Regions from separate parts of the Arthrobacter sorbitolis genome, predicted to be linked through region 2. Evidence: riboswitches for the same ligand, from Rfam matches in the RefSeq annotation. Region 2 holds a riboswitch; the other holds the start of a gene.
The links. A riboswitch is a leader RNA that binds a small molecule or an ion and turns the genes downstream of it on or off. The one in region 2 is predicted to bind cyclic di-GMP.
Positions count from the first base shown of each region.

Region 1: it holds a riboswitch for cyclic di-GMP, as region 2 does, so the genes downstream of both, ACX80K_RS05790 (response regulator transcription factor) here and ACX80K_RS04800 (glycoside hydrolase family 26 protein) in region 2, are expected to answer to the same signal.

Region 1 covers NZ_JBTNDM010000002.1:237,955-245,220, forward strand. Annotated here, with positions in the region: gene ACX80K_RS05770 (response regulator transcription factor) at 1-692, shown strand, start outside; gene ACX80K_RS05775 (sensor histidine kinase) at 722-2,242, shown strand; gene ACX80K_RS05780 (DUF6221 family protein) at 2,328-2,621, shown strand; gene ACX80K_RS05785 (hypothetical protein) at 2,786-3,238, shown strand; gene ACX80K_RS05790 (response regulator transcription factor) at 3,246-4,058, opposite strand; cyclic di-GMP riboswitch class I at 4,181-4,255, opposite strand; gene ACX80K_RS05795 (hypothetical protein) at 4,618-4,842, opposite strand; gene ACX80K_RS05800 (cupin domain-containing protein) at 4,901-5,299, opposite strand; gene ACX80K_RS05805 (PadR family transcriptional regulator) at 5,419-5,763, shown strand; gene ACX80K_RS05810 (permease prefix domain 1-containing protein) at 5,760-6,749, shown strand; gene ACX80K_RS05815 (DUF2252 domain-containing protein) at 6,788-7,266, shown strand, end outside.
Region 2 covers NZ_JBTNDM010000002.1:47,925-55,190, forward strand. Annotated here, with positions in the region: gene ACX80K_RS04790 (hypothetical protein) at 1-256, opposite strand, end outside; gene ACX80K_RS04795 (glycoside hydrolase family 26 protein) at 474-1,637, shown strand; gene ACX80K_RS04800 (glycoside hydrolase family 26 protein) at 1,686-2,954, opposite strand; cyclic di-GMP riboswitch class I at 2,973-3,047, opposite strand; gene ACX80K_RS04805 (FAD-binding monooxygenase) at 3,277-5,220, shown strand; gene ACX80K_RS04810 (IclR family transcriptional regulator) at 5,222-5,956, shown strand; gene paaK (phenylacetate--CoA ligase PaaK) at 6,015-7,266, shown strand, end outside.

The sequences.
Region 1 (7,266 bases), 190 kb from region 2:
ACGGCAGCCCCATCCGGGCACTCGTGGTGGACGACGAGACGAGCCTCGCGGAACTCGTCAGCATGGGCCTGCGCATGGTCGGCTGGAGCGTGACGACGGCGAACGACGGCCGCACCGCGGTGTCCGCCGCGCGGGACTTCCGCCCCGACGTCCTGGTGCTCGACGTCATGATGCCGGGCGTGGACGGTATCGAGGCGCTGAAGAAGATCCGCGCCTTCGCACCGAACGTCCCCGCACTGTTCCTGACCGCGAAGGACGCCGTGCAGGACCGCATCTCCGGGCTGTCCGCGGGCGGCGACGACTACGTCACCAAGCCCTTCAGCATGGAGGAGCTGATGCTGCGCCTCCACCGCCTCGTCCAGCGCTCGGGTGTCGCGGCGTCGGACTCCGCAGAACTGGTCGTCGGGGACCTCGTGATGAACGTCGACACCCGCGAGGTCACCCGAGGCGGCGACGATATCGCCCTGACCTCCACCCAGTGGGAGCTGCTGCGCTACCTCATGGAGAACCCGCGCCGCGTGGTCAGCAAGTCTCAGATCCTCGACAGCGTGTGGAAGTACGACTTCGGCGGCCAGGCCAACATCGTCGAGCTCTACATCTCCTACCTCCGCAAGAAGATCGACGTCGGGCGCACACCCATGATCCACACGGTGCGCGGCGCCGGGTACGTCCTCAAGCCCGCGGCTCCGTGACAGCTCCCGGCACGCCCCGGACCCGCCCGGTGGCAGGCCGCAGGCCGCTCCACCTGCGGACCAAGCTGATCCTCGCGACGCTCGCCCTCCTCACGACGATCTGCATGGCGATCGGTGTGCTCAGCCACCTCGCGATGAGCAGCTACCTGACGCGGCAGCTCGACGACGCCCTCACCCCCGCCGCAGGTCGGGCGGGGTTCCCCGGCGGGCGCCCTCCCGGCGACGACCAGCGGCCGTCGCGCGACGTCGACCCTGAGAACGCGGCCGGGCAGCGCCCAGGGACCCTCAACGCGGTGTTCGACGACGGCGACGTACGGGGTTCCGCCCTCGTGCAGGACGACGGCAGCACCGATCCCCTCACCGCCGCGGACCTCGACCTGCTGGCGGGTCTCGACCCGGTGGCGGGCCCCGAGGAACTGACCCTGAGCACCGGCCACTACCGCGTCGACGCGGCGGTCCTCCCCGGCGATGTCGGCGACGACGCCGGCGGCTCCGGTGACGTCGGCGGGGGCGTCCTGGTCACGGGCCTCTCCACGACCGAGCGCGACAGCACGCTCGTGTCCCTCGACATCACCGTCGCAGGCCTCTCCCTCGCAGGCCTGGTGCTCACCGGACTCGCCGGGACCGTGATCATCCGCCGGTCGCTGCGCCCGCTCGAGGAACTGTCCGCCGTCGCGACCTCCGTCTCGCAGCTGCCCCTCTCCTCGGGGGAGGTCGCCGTCCCCGTCCGTGTCCCTCCGGCCGTCGCACGGCCCGGCACGGAGGTCGGGACCGTCGGGCTGGCCCTCAACGGGATGATCGACCACGTCACGGATGCCCTCCGGGAACGCCACGCGAGCGAGCTGAGGGTCCGCCGGTTCGTGGCCGACGCCAGCCACGAGCTCCGGACGCCCCTCACCTCGATCCGCGGGTACACCGAGCTGGTCCTGATGAGCGAGACCGTCAGCCCGTCAGGACGGGCCGCTCTCGAACGCGTCGACAGCGAATCGAGGCGCATGTCCTCGCTCGTCGAGGACCTCCTGCTCCTCGCACGCCTCGACGAGGGCCAGCGCGGAGAGGCGACTGACGTCGACCTCACCGAACTCGTGATCGAGACGACGAGCGACGCCCGGGTCGCAGCGCCCGGGTACTCCTGGAGCCTCGACCTGCCCGACGAGCCCGTCGAGGTGCGGGCCGTCGAAGCGGAGGTCCGGCAGGTGCTCATCAACCTGCTCTCCAACGCCCACAAACACACCCCATCAGGTACTGCCATCGCCACGGCACTCGCCGTCACGGGCGGCACGGCCACCATCACCGTCACCGACTCCGGGCCGGGGATCGATCCCGCGTTCCTCGACACCATCTTCACGAGGTTCAGCAGGGCCGACGCCGCCCGCTCGGCGAACGCCGGCAGCACCGGGCTGGGACTCGCCATCGTCCGGGCGCTCGCGGAGGCCAACGGCGGGGCGATCAGCGTGAGCAGCGAGCCCGGTCGCACGCAGTTCCGGGTGGACCTGCCGCTCGCCCGGCCGCTCTCCCCGGCGGGCCACGCCGCAGGGGAACACGCGTAGGCCCCGGCGCCGGCAGGCGGCACCGGGAAATTTTAGATGTCCGTGGCGTGGCGCTTATACGCGCGAAGCTCGCTACCCTCTACGTATGGACGACATCGCCGCTTTTCTGGACGCACGCATCACCGAGGACGAGAATGCGGCCCGCAGGGGCAGCCTCCCGGAGGAAGTGTGGGGGGTCGGGGGCTGGTACGACCCCCAGCGCGTCCTCGCGGAATGCGAGGGCAAGCGTGAGCTCCTCCGCTACGCCGTCATGGAGCTCGACACGCGCAGCAGCACGTCCGTCCTCCGACTGCTCGCCCGCCCGTGGGCTGGCCACGCCGATTACAGGGCCGAGTGGCGGGCCTCGGCGGGGGCAGGATTGAAGGACCTGACGGCCTAGTCCCGGGGGTCAAGGCCCGCGCGACCGACACTCACCCGCCCCGGAAGCAGGGCCGGCACCGCCGACGGGAGCTGCATGACCACGGGCCGGCATCCTTCCGCAAGCTTTGCGCAAGAACATCGAGGCACTGCTCCGGACGGGGCGCGGGTCACTACCCTTGGACTGTGCCCATCCATTCCGTCCCGCCTACCCCTGGCCAGCACCAGGAGCGTGGCGTCGCGCCCCTCGGGGGCGACGCCGACGTCCCGGACGCGTCGGGGAAGGCGATGGACATCCTCGACCCGCGCGTCCTGCAGGAGATGGAGCGTGATTTCTCGGACCCCGCCGCCGTGCACCGGTTCGCCCGCGATTTCTGTGCCGGGCTGGCAGGGAAGATCGACCGGCTGGACCTCCGGCTCGCGGAGGGGGATTCCCGCGGCGCCGAGGACGCCGTCCTGAGCGTGACCGCGTCGTCATCGATGGTGGGCGCCCTGCGCCTCGTCCAGGCAGGACGCGCGACCCACCGCCTGATCGTGGCCGGGAACCTCGACGGCGCCCGGCGTACCGTGGCGTTGCTGCGAGCCTGCGCTGCCGCGACCGTCGGCGAACTCCGGGACATCCACCCCGAACGCCCCTGAGGCCGGTTCAGCGCGAGGTGCTCCCCGGCACGATCCGGAACCCGACCCCGCGCACGGTGACGATCACGTCAGGATCCCCCTTCGTCCGCGCGAGCTTCTGGCGGAGATTGGCGATGTGCACCTCGATGGCCCGCTCGTCCGTGCGGCTCACGAAGTTGTAGCCGCGGTAGTCCCGGCCCCGCGACACACGCACCAGCTCCTCCTTGGTCCGCACGGCACCGTTGCTCCTCATCAGTTCGTGCAGGAGGTTGAACTCGGTCTTCGTGAGCGGCAGCTCGACACCGGCGCAGCTCGCGGTGCGGGCCTCACCGTCCACGACGAGGATGCCGTTGCGCAGGAGGGTGTCGGACAGTTCCCGCGGATCGTCGTCGATGCGGACGGGGGCAGCGGCGGGCGCGGCGGACTGCGCCGACGGGTGCTGCGCCACCTGCTCGGCCCGGGGCCTGCGGAGCATCGCGTCGATACGGGCCCGCAGTTCGCGGGGGCGGAACGGCTTCAGGACGTAGTCGTCGGCGCCGGCCTGGAGGGCGGTCAGGATATCGAGCTCGTCGTCGCGGCCGCTCAGGACGATCACGTAGCAGTCGGTGGTGGAGCGGATCCGCCGCAGCACCTCGTACCCGTCGATGTCGGGTAGGCCGATGTCGAGGGTCACGACGGTCGGGTGTTCCTGGCGGACGACGTCGACGCCTTCCCGTCCGGTGGCAGCCCCGGTGACCTGGAAGCCTCCCTGCGCGAGGATGGCCGAGACCAGATTGCGGATATCGAGGTCGTCCTCGATGACGACGGCGGCCCGCAGCTCACCGGAAGCTGAGCTACTCATGCCGGCAAGTCCCGCGGTGGCTTCGCACGTCGGCTGACGCGAGCCCGCGGGCACGGCATCCGATCGGTTCAGGAGCGATATTGAATTGGGTTGTCCGAGCCATACTCCGTGGACCTGTTCTCTTCGGCGGCCCGGCTGACCGCGTGGGTCCCGTGGCTTTGCGTCCCCGGTTCGCACCGGGTTTGCCTTTATCGACGAGCGGTTGCCCGCCCGACGATAGTAGCAACCCCTACTGACACTTCGGTGACCGGCGGCGTGCGGCTCCAGGCCGCGCCTGAACCGCCGCTTCCCGGTGCGTCCGGGGCCCGATCACCGTGACCGGGTGGACCCTGACCATCCGTTCCGAGGGCGACGGGGTGGACTCCGCCGGCGATGCGAGCGTCACCGGCGGCACTGATGTCGTGAACGGGCCGTCGGGCGACGGCAACGGCGTCCTGGACGTGAACGGGGGAACGCGCAGTCCCCGCCGGCGCGGCCCTGCAGATCGCGTCGTCGGACGGCACCGTCGAGGCCGGCGACCACATCGAGGCTGCCGGCCCCGGGCGGCGCTGAGATACCACTACTCCTCGCCGTTCGCCCGCTCCTCGATCCAGTCGGTCGCGGCGTCCGACAGGAACAGGCCGTCGGGTCCGCGCGCACCCATCCACCAGGAGTCGGAGGCCACGAGGCCGCCCGCAGCGCTGATGTCCGCCACGACCTCGGGGGTCAGCGCCTCTCCGTTGTGGGCGATCAGCCAGTCCCGGGTCTCCGGCGTGACGCCGCTCCACCACTGTTCGAGGTCCATGCCGCCCAGTATCGCACCCTGCGTCCCTGACGGTCCGGGCAGGCAGGGCCGGGCAGGGCTACGCGGGTCCGTCGTCGTCCTTCCACTCCTGGATGATGCGCGGCGAAGCGTGGATGCACATCATCCGCAGCGGACCGTCGCCGTCGTTCGTGAAGCCGTGCCAGACCTCGGCAGGCGCGACGACGGTATCGCCGGGCGCCCCGGCGACTCCCGCGGTGCCGACCGTGAACCGCACGTGGCCCTCGAGGACCACCCACGTCTCGGTGTACGGATGCCGGTGCAGGGCGACGGTGTCCCCGGGGTCGTTGTCCACCGCGAAGTAGGAGGCGGCGGAACCGAAGGCGCCGCCGTCGAACCGGCGTGTCCTGCTGCCGGGCAGTGCGAGCTCTCCCGCCGGGATGGCGCGCGGCGGCGCTGGAACCCGGGGAGAGCTCCCGGTCGGCGTGTCGGTGTCCATGAATGCCTCCTGGATCGATGTGACAGAGGGTAGACGGTGCGGGGGGACGGTTCCCATCGCTCGTGGCTCCCATTGCTGTGCCTCTTGCTATGGTGTGTAACGCACAGTATTATTTCCGCATGAAACCCGACGAGGACCTGATTGCCGGACACCTGCAGGAGTTACGGCGCGGGACGGTCGTCCTGGCCTGCCTCACGCGGCTGCGCACCCCCGACTACGGGTACTCGCTCCTCGAGTCCCTCGACGTTTTGGACATCCAGGTCGACGGGAACACGCTCTATCCACTCCTGCGGCGCCTGGAGAAACAGGGACTGCTGACGAGCGAGTGGAACACTGCCGAGTCCCGTCCGCGGAAGTTCTACCGGACGAGCCCGGCCGGCGACGACCTCGCCGCCACCCTCACGGCCGACTGGGACCGGCTGACCACCTCGCTCCATCGCCTCGCCGAAGGGGAAGTGCCATGACCACGCTGACCGATCGCTATGTGTGGGCCGCAGTGCGGACCGTCCCGGAGCCCCAGCGCTCCGACCTCGAACCCGAGATCCGGGAACTGATCGAGGAGACCCTGCAGGCTCGCCGGGTGCCGGGGGAGGAGCCGGGCGCGGCCGAGCGCGCGGCGCTCGTGCAGCTCGGGGATCCGGAGCGTCTCGCGGCCGACTACGCGGACCGGCCGCTCACGCTGATCGGACCGCGGTACTACCTCGACTGGCTGCGTCTCCTGAAGACCCTCCTCGCCATCGTCGTGCCGATCGTCACCGTGGTGGTCTTCCTCGCGCAGTTCCTGAGCCGGGGCGATCCCGGCGGCGCCATCGGTGGCGCGGTGGCGACGGCCCTCAGCGTGACGGTGCATCTCGGGTTCTGGACCACACTCGTGTTCGTCCTCCTCGAGCGGGCGGGCACCGCGGATGCCGGTATCCAGTGGTCGCCCGAAAGTCTTCCCGCCCTGCCCGACCACTCCCGCCGTGCCCGCCTGCCGGAGTTCGTCGCGTCCGTCGTCCTCCTCGCCGCGCTGGCGGTGGCCATCGTCTGGCAGCATGTGTCCTCCGTCGTCCGGGGGCCCGACGGACGTGCGATCCCGCTCCTCGATCCCGAGCTCTGGGCCTTCTGGGTCCCCTGGTTCCTCGGGCTGCTGGTCGCCGAGGCCGCCTTCGCCTCATGGGTCTATCTGCGGGACTGGTCGTGGACGGCCGCCGCCCTGAACCTCGTCCTCAACCTCGCCTTCGCGGTGCCCGCGGTGCTCCTCTGGTCCGGGGGGCGGCTGCTCAATCCGGACTTCGTCACCGAGGTCGGCTGGGATCCGGCCGTCGCGACGGGCGGCGGCTGGACCGTCGCCTCCATCGTGACCGCCGCGGTGGTGCTGATGGCAGCCTGGGACGTGGTGGACGGATTCCTGAGGGCGAAGCGGGCGTCGCTGCCGGCGACGCGGCGGCCGGTCCTCGTGGGGCGCTGATCCGCGGCACCCGGACCCGGCGAGCGTACCGTGGACGAATGGAAGCCACCGAGTCCCGTCAGCAGCACATCGTCAGTACCCTCGTGGAGGCCCACCAGGACCTCATGAGCGTCGACCCCCTCGCGTTCCGCGCACGGTTCCGGAAGATGGCGGCGGACCCGTACGCCTTCTACCGGGGCAGTGCATCCCTGTTCTACACCGACATGGAACGGCTGGACGACGCCTGGGCGGACGAGCGCACGGGCAGGGTGTGGATCCATGGCGACCTCCATGCGGAGAACTTCGGCACCTACATGAACAACGAGGGCCGGCTCACGTTCGACGTCAACGACTTCGACGAGGCGTACGTTGGCCACTTCTCGTGGGACCTGCGCCGCTTCGTCGCCTCGCTGACGCTGCTGTGCTGGCAGAAGGCGCTGCCGTCGCAGGCGGTCCGCGACCTCTCACGCACCTACCTCGAGGCCTACCTCGGCCGGGTCCGGGACTACGTCGACGACGAGCAGTCCACCTTCGCCTT
Region 2 (7,266 bases):
TGGACTGCGAGGTCACGACGATGCACTTCTGGCCGGTCTGGTTGGGGACGATGTTCTCGATCGTGAAGGCGGCAGCACCGAGGTCGTCGTCGTTGAGGACCACGTTGCCGGTACTCCAGGAGTTCCCGGCATTGCGGGTCGACGCCGTGAAGGCAGCCTGGGAGCCCTGCCAGACCATGCCTCCGGCCAGCAGGACGGCGAGGGGGGCGGCGCCGAACGCCGCGATGGTGCGCATCCGCGCAGAGGGGTTTTTCATGGGAGAGACCTTAGGTTCGAGACCGATGTGGAGACCGACGTGTCAGCGTGGTCCGTGATCGGAACCCCCTTCGCTGATGCTGTCAACGTACGGGGAGGACTCCGGATCACCTAGGAAACTGGGGAGAACCTGAGTATCGGAGGGCGATCGAGCCGCCGGCCCCGCCGGCCGCATCAGGTCCCGGCCGGCGGGGAATGCCGGTAGTAGATTGAACGGTGTGGTCTCACCTCTCGCGCGGATCCTCCCCGCGCTCCTTCTCCTCTCCCTGTGCGCCTGCAACATCAACCCCGCTGCGGAGCCCTGCGAACCCCTCGAGGGCGGCATGCTCGCCCCGGCGGACGGGACGCTGATGGGCGTGAACCTCGAGTGGGGCAGGGAAACCCTCGCCGAGTACTCGGAGAAGCTGGGTCGGCGCCCTGCTGTGGCCGTCACCTTCGCCGACTTCCCGCTCGGTCAGGAAGACCCCGGCCTCCTCGCTTCCGCCGCGGAGCAGGTGCGGCAGGAGGGCGGGATGCTGCTGCTGACGCTCGAGCCGATGGAGGGCCTGGCCGCGGTCACCGACGAGCGGGCGGTCGAGCTCGCAGCCATGCTCGCGCGGTTCAATACCGACGGAGTGCCGGTCGTCGTCCGCTTCGCCCACGAGATGAACGGCTCCTGGTATCCCTGGGGTCAGCAGCCGTCGGAGTACATCGCCGCCTTCAGGCGTGTTGCCGACGCGGTGCACCGGGACGCGCCCGGATCGGCGATGATGTGGGCGCCGAACTACGGAGGGGGGTACCCCTTCTCGGGAGGCGTGCACGAAGCGCTGCCCGGCATGGCCGGGTTCCCGGAGCTGGACACCACCGGTGACGGGGTCCTGACGCCCGACGACGACCCCTACGCGCCGTACTATCCGGGCGACGACGCCGTCGACTGGGTGGGCATGTCGCTGTATCACTGGGGCAGCACCTATCCCTGGGGCGAGAGCGAGATGCCCGAGGAGGGCAAGTTCATCGACCAGTTGACCGGGCAGTACGACGGGAAGAACGGCGACGACTCGATGCTGCCGGACTTCTACGCCGACTACGCCGGAGGTCACGGCAAGCCGGTGGCCATCCCGGAGACGGCGGCGCTCGTCAGGGACGACATCGGTGGCCTGCGGGCCCTGAACATCAAGCGCGCCTGGTGGGAGCAGGTCTTCGATCCCGAGGTCCAGGAACGGTTCCCGCAACTGGCGATGGTGAACTGGTTCGAGTGGAACAAGGTGGAACCCGAGGTCGGCGCCGCCGTGGACTGGACGGTGGTGGAGGACGACGCCGTCCGGACCGAGTTCACCGCCGCGTTGCCGGACTGGTACCGCTTCGCCGAGGGGCCGGCGGACTGCGGGGAACCCCTGGACTAGGCCCCTGCCCGTGGAGCGGGCGGAGCCGGGGGCTCCACCGGCAGGGGATCAGCGTCGTCCGGCGAGAGCGGCCCGGAAGGCGCTGGTCGAGGCATCGCTGCTGTTGATGCGCCAATCGGCCTCCTTGTCGATGTGGAACCAGATCAGGGCCATCACGTCGGGTTGTGCCGAGAGGTACTGGAAGAGGGTCGTGTTCCAGGCCGCCTTCGAACCGCCCACCTCGGAGGACGAGGTCTCGGCGATCATGACCGGTTTCCCCGGTGCCAGCTGCCGCACCTGCGACAACCCCTCCCCGAACAGGGCCTGGGGTTCCTGCCACGTGCTCCAGGCCTGGGAGGTCCCCCAGTTGTAGCCGTCGAGCGCTGCCACGTCGACGTAGTCGGCACCCGGGTACAGCCCCGGGAGCGGTGTGGACCCCCAGTAGGGGACGTTCGGGTTCCAGACCCAGCGGATGTTGGTGGCCCCGGTCGAGGCGACGACGTCGTGGACGTGACGGTACGCGGCGATGTAGTCGCCGGCGCCGTTGCCGTTGATGCCCTCGGCCCACGGGTACCAGTCCCCGTTCATCTCGTGTCCGAACCGCAGGTACACCGGCTGGCCCCACTGCCCGAGGGCCGATCCCCACTGGCGGAGGTAGGCATCGAAGTCGCCGGCCGTGATGCGGTCGAGGGAGTAGGCGGGCTGGTCAGTGCCGCCTCCCCAGGACCAGGGTTCCCAAGTCAGCAGCGTCTCCGCTCCCCGTGCGCGTGCCGCATCCAGTTCGGCAAGGGGAGGCACCTGGTTGAAGTCCTTGTACGACAGCACCAGGGACGGCGCTTCTCCGGCAAGGGTCGTCACCTCGTCGAGTTCCGCACCCGCTGCCGGTCCGCCCTCGGTGCCGACGCCGAACCTGATGCCCTTCGTCGACGCCGGCGCACCCGGCGCAGGCGCGGGGGCCACGACGGTGAAGACGGACGACGCCGTTGCCGCACCTGCGGTCGCGGTGATGGTGACGGAGGACCCCGGCGGGATGACGACCGAGGAGAGGAAGGAACCCTTCCCGTTGGTGCTGATCGCCGTGGCGGAGGTCCCGTTCGTGAGCGACCCGCGGGTGTTCTTGGGGAACCCTACGCCGGTGACCGTCACGGATGTCCCTGCCGGTCCCGTCGTGCTGCTGAGGCTGATCGACGCCGCGGCCTGTGCTGCGGGTAGACCGCCTGCCGAGAAGAGGGCGACTGCGCACACCAGCAGGAGGAGGCGCAGGACGGAACCGCGACGGGCCGTCGGTGCTGCTGCGGGCGGCGCTTCGAACGGGGACAGGGACGGGGCTGGGACCATGACGGACGCCTCCACTGGGTCGGTAGCCCGGCTGACCCGGAGGGTCCCGTGGCTTTGCGTCCCCAGCTCGCACCGGGTTTGCCCTTGCCTCCGGGCGGTCGCCCGGAGCGGACCGGCTAGGAGCCGGGCCTTTCCATCCTGCCTCACGGCTGTCGCGAGGACCGGCGGAACCGCGAAGGATACCGGCAGGATTCCTGCAGGACCGGGTCCCCTTGAGTACTGCCCCGGTGAGGACTAGCATCGGCGTCACGATAATAGAACGACGTGTTCGATTATCGAACACTGCAGCAGCGGCACGACCACGACGAAGTGAGGACAGTCCGTGCAATTCCACCACCACGGTTACGTCTCGGGTGACCCCCGGATCCAGCCCGCAGCAGGCGTCGGGCTCGACCGGCCGCAGGAGCTCCCCGACGAGGTCGACGTCCTGATCATCGGCACCGGGCCTGCCGGGATGATCACCGCCGCGCAGCTCTCGCAGTTCCCCGGCATCACCACGCGGATCGTCGAACGCCGCCCGGGCAGGCTCCCCATCGGTCAGGCCGACGGCATCCAGGCCCGCAGCGTCGAGACGTTCCAGGCCTTCGGCTTCGCCGAGCGCATCACCGAGGAGGCCTACCGGATCGTCGAGATGGCCTTCTGGAAGCCGGACCCCGCGGACCCCTCCCGCATCGTCCGCACGGCACGTCCCGAGGACGACCCGACCGGCATCAGCGAGTTCCCCCACCTGATCGTCAACCAGGCCCGCGTCCTCGACTACTTCGCCGAGTTCATGAAGAACGCGCCCACGCGCATGGAACCCGACTACGGCTACGAATTCGCAGGGCTCGATGTCGACGACGACCGCGAGTTCCCCGTGACGGTCACGCTGGTGCGGACCGCGGGGGAGCCTGCGGGCGAGGAGCGCACGGTCCACGCGAAGTACGTGGTCGGGGCCGACGGCGCCCGCAGCAGGGTCCGCCAGGCCATCGGCTGCAGCCTCGCGGGCAACCAGGCCAACCATGCGTGGGGTGTCATGGACGCCGTCGCCGTCACCGACTTCCCCGACATCCGCCGCAAGTGCGCCATCCAGTCCGGTACGGGCGGCAGCATCCTCCTCATCCCGCGTGAAGGAGGCCACCTGTTCCGCATGTACGTGGACCTCGGCGAGGTGGACCCCGCGACCAAGGGTGCCGTCCGCAGCACCACGATCGAGCAGATCGTCGCGAAGGCCAACACGATCCTCAGCCCGTACACCCTCGACGTGCGCAACGTCGCCTGGCACAGCGTGTACGAGGTGGGCCACCGCCTCACCGACCGGTTCGACGACGTCCTGCCCGAGGACATCGGAACGCGCACACCACGGGTCTTCATCACCGGGGACGCCTGCCACACCCACAGCGCCAAGGCCGGCCAGGGCATGAACGTCTCGATGCAGGACGGCTTCAACCTCGGCTGGAAGCTCGGGCATGTCCTCGAGGGACGCAGCCCCGAGGCCCTCCTCGCGACCTACTCCGCGGAGCGTCAGGTGGTCGCGAAGGACCTCATCGAGTTCGACAAGGAGTGGTCCGCGCTCATGGCGCGGAAACCGGAGGACTTCGCCGACTCGTCCGAACTCGAGGACTTCTACGTCAGCACCGCCGAGTTCCCCGCGGGCTTCAGGACCCAGTACGCGCCCTCCCTCCTCGTCGCCGAGGCCACCCACCAGGATCTCGCCGCCGGATTCCCGATCGGCAAGCGGTTCAAGTCCGCGCCGGTGGTCCGCGTATGCGACGGCGTCCCGATGCACCTCGGCCACCATGCGACGGCCGACGGGCGCTGGCGCATCTACGTCCTCGCCGATCCGGCAGCGCCCGGAGCGGCGTCGGGGGTGGCGGACTTCGCGGCGTGGATCGGGAGCGCCCCCGGCTCGCCCCTCGCCGCGACGCCCGACGGGGCGGACCGCGATGCCTGGTTCGACGTGAAGGTCGTCTACCAGCAGGACCACACGCGGGTGGACATCGGGCGCGTGCCGCCGGAGTTCAAGCCCGCCACGGGGCCCTTCGGGCTCACCGACTACGAGAAGGTGTATGCCGCGGACCCTGAAGCCGACATCTTCGACCTGCGCGGCATCGACCGCGCCGGAGCCGTCGTCGTCGTCCGCCCCGACCAGTACGTGGCGCACGTGCTGCCCCTGGCCGACACCGCGGCACTGGCCGGCTTCTTCGCCCCGCTCCTTTCCGCCCCGCTCCTCGCCGTACCGTCCGATGCCGCATCGGGCCCGCGCGCGGGCCGGGCGCCGGCCTGACATGCACACGGCGGACGACGTGACGGCCGAGGTGGGCACTCCGGCGGCGGCCCCCGCCTCGCAGACGCTCTCCCGGGGGCTCCGCACACTGGAGATCCTGGCCGAGGCGCCGGAGGGCCGGACGACGGCGGAGATCGCCGGGGAGCTGGGTGTCCACCGGTCCATCGCGTACCGGATCCTGCGGACCCTCGAGGAGCATTCGCTGGTGGTGCGGGACGCGGCCGGGAGGTTCCAGCCCGGCCCGGGCCTCGCGAGCCTGGCCCGCGGAGTGGCTCCCCGGCTGCAGACGGCAGCCCTGCCGGAGCTCACGGCGGTCGCGGCCGAGCTGCAGATGACGGCGTTCATCGCCGTCTGGGACCGGCGGCACTGCGTGACCCTCGTGGCCGTGGAGCCGCCCCACGGCGAGGGGACCCTGGTGCAGCGGCCGGGCTCCCGCCACCGGTTCGACGCCGGGGCGCCCGGCATCGCCATCCAGTCGGCGCTGACCGAGGCACGGTGGGACCGGCTCGCGCCGGGGGAGCCCTACCGCGAGGAATCGCGGATCGCGGCGGCCGCCGGCTACGCGGTGAGCCGCGACGAGGTCATCCCCGGCGTCAGCTCCGTCGCAGCTCCCGTCCTCGTGCGCGGACAGCTCCCCGCCGCGCTCGCCGTCGTCTACCTCCGCAGCGACCGCCCCGTCGAGGAGATCGGCGCCCGCGTGGCCGAGGCGGCCCGCGCCGTCGCCTCGGTCCTCTGATGCCCGTGCACCGCGACATCCCCGGAGTCCTCCGGACATACCCTGCGAAGGAGCAGCCATGACCACCCTCCCCCTCCGGGCCTCGGCCGCGGACCCCTCCACCCTCGACGTGGAGGAGACCTGGTCCCGCGACCACCTCGAATCGGAGCAGCTGGAGCGGCTCCGGTGGACGTTGCGCCACGCCTACGCGAACGTGCCCCTGTACCGGCGGAAGTTCGACGACGCCGGTGTGCATCCTGGCGACCTCCGGGAGCTCGCGGACCTGGCGAAGTTCCCCTTCACCACGAAGGAGGACCTGCGCAGCACCTACCCGTTCGGGATGTTCGCGGTGCCGCAGGCGCAGGTGGCGCGTGTCCATGCGTCGTCGGGCACGACGGGCCAGCCCACGGTCGTCGGCTACACGGCGGGAGACCTCGACCGCTGGGCCTCCCTCGTGGCCCGCTCGCTGCGCGCCTCCGGGGTGAAGGCCGGATGGAAGGTCCACAACGCCTACGGGTACGGGCTGTTCACGGGCGGCCTCGGCGCGCACGCCGGTGCGGAGCGGCTCGGCTGTACCGTCATCCCGATCTCCGGCGGCCAGACCGAGCGGCAGGTCCAACTCATCCGCGACTTCGAACCGGACGCCATCCTCGCCACGCCCACCTACCTGCTGACGATCCTCGACACGATGGCCGCGGCCGGGATCGATCCGTCGTCGACGTCGCTCCAGACCGGCGTGCTCGGCGCGGAGCCGTGGACGGAGGGCATGCGGCAGGAACTCGAGGGGCGCATGGGCTTCGACGCGTGCGACATCTACGGGTTGTCGGAGGTCATGGGGCCGGGCGTCGCGGGTGAGTGCGTGGAGTCCAAGGACGGCTCGCACGTCTGGGAGGACCACTTCCGCCCCGAGATCATCGACCCGTTCACCGAGAAGGTGCTCGGTGACGGCGACGCCGGCGAGCTCGTCTTCACGTCCCTGACCAAGGAGGCGCTGCCCATCATCCGCTACCGCACCCACGACCTCACGCGCCTGCTGCCCGGCACCGCCCGCCCCGGGATGCGCCGGATGCAGCGCATCACCGGCCGCAGCGACGACATGGTGATCGTGCGCGGTGTGAACCTCTTCCCCACGCAGGTGGAGGAGCTGGCGCTGCGCATCCCGGCGCTGAGCCCGCACTTCCAGCTCGAACTCACCCGGCCCGAGGGGCAGCGGATGGACCAGCTGACCATCAGGGTGGAGCCCCGCGAGGGGGTCAGCGCCGCCGACGCCGTGGCGGCCGCGGAGGAGCTCCGCCACCAGATCAAGACGCACATCGGGTCGACGTGCGCCG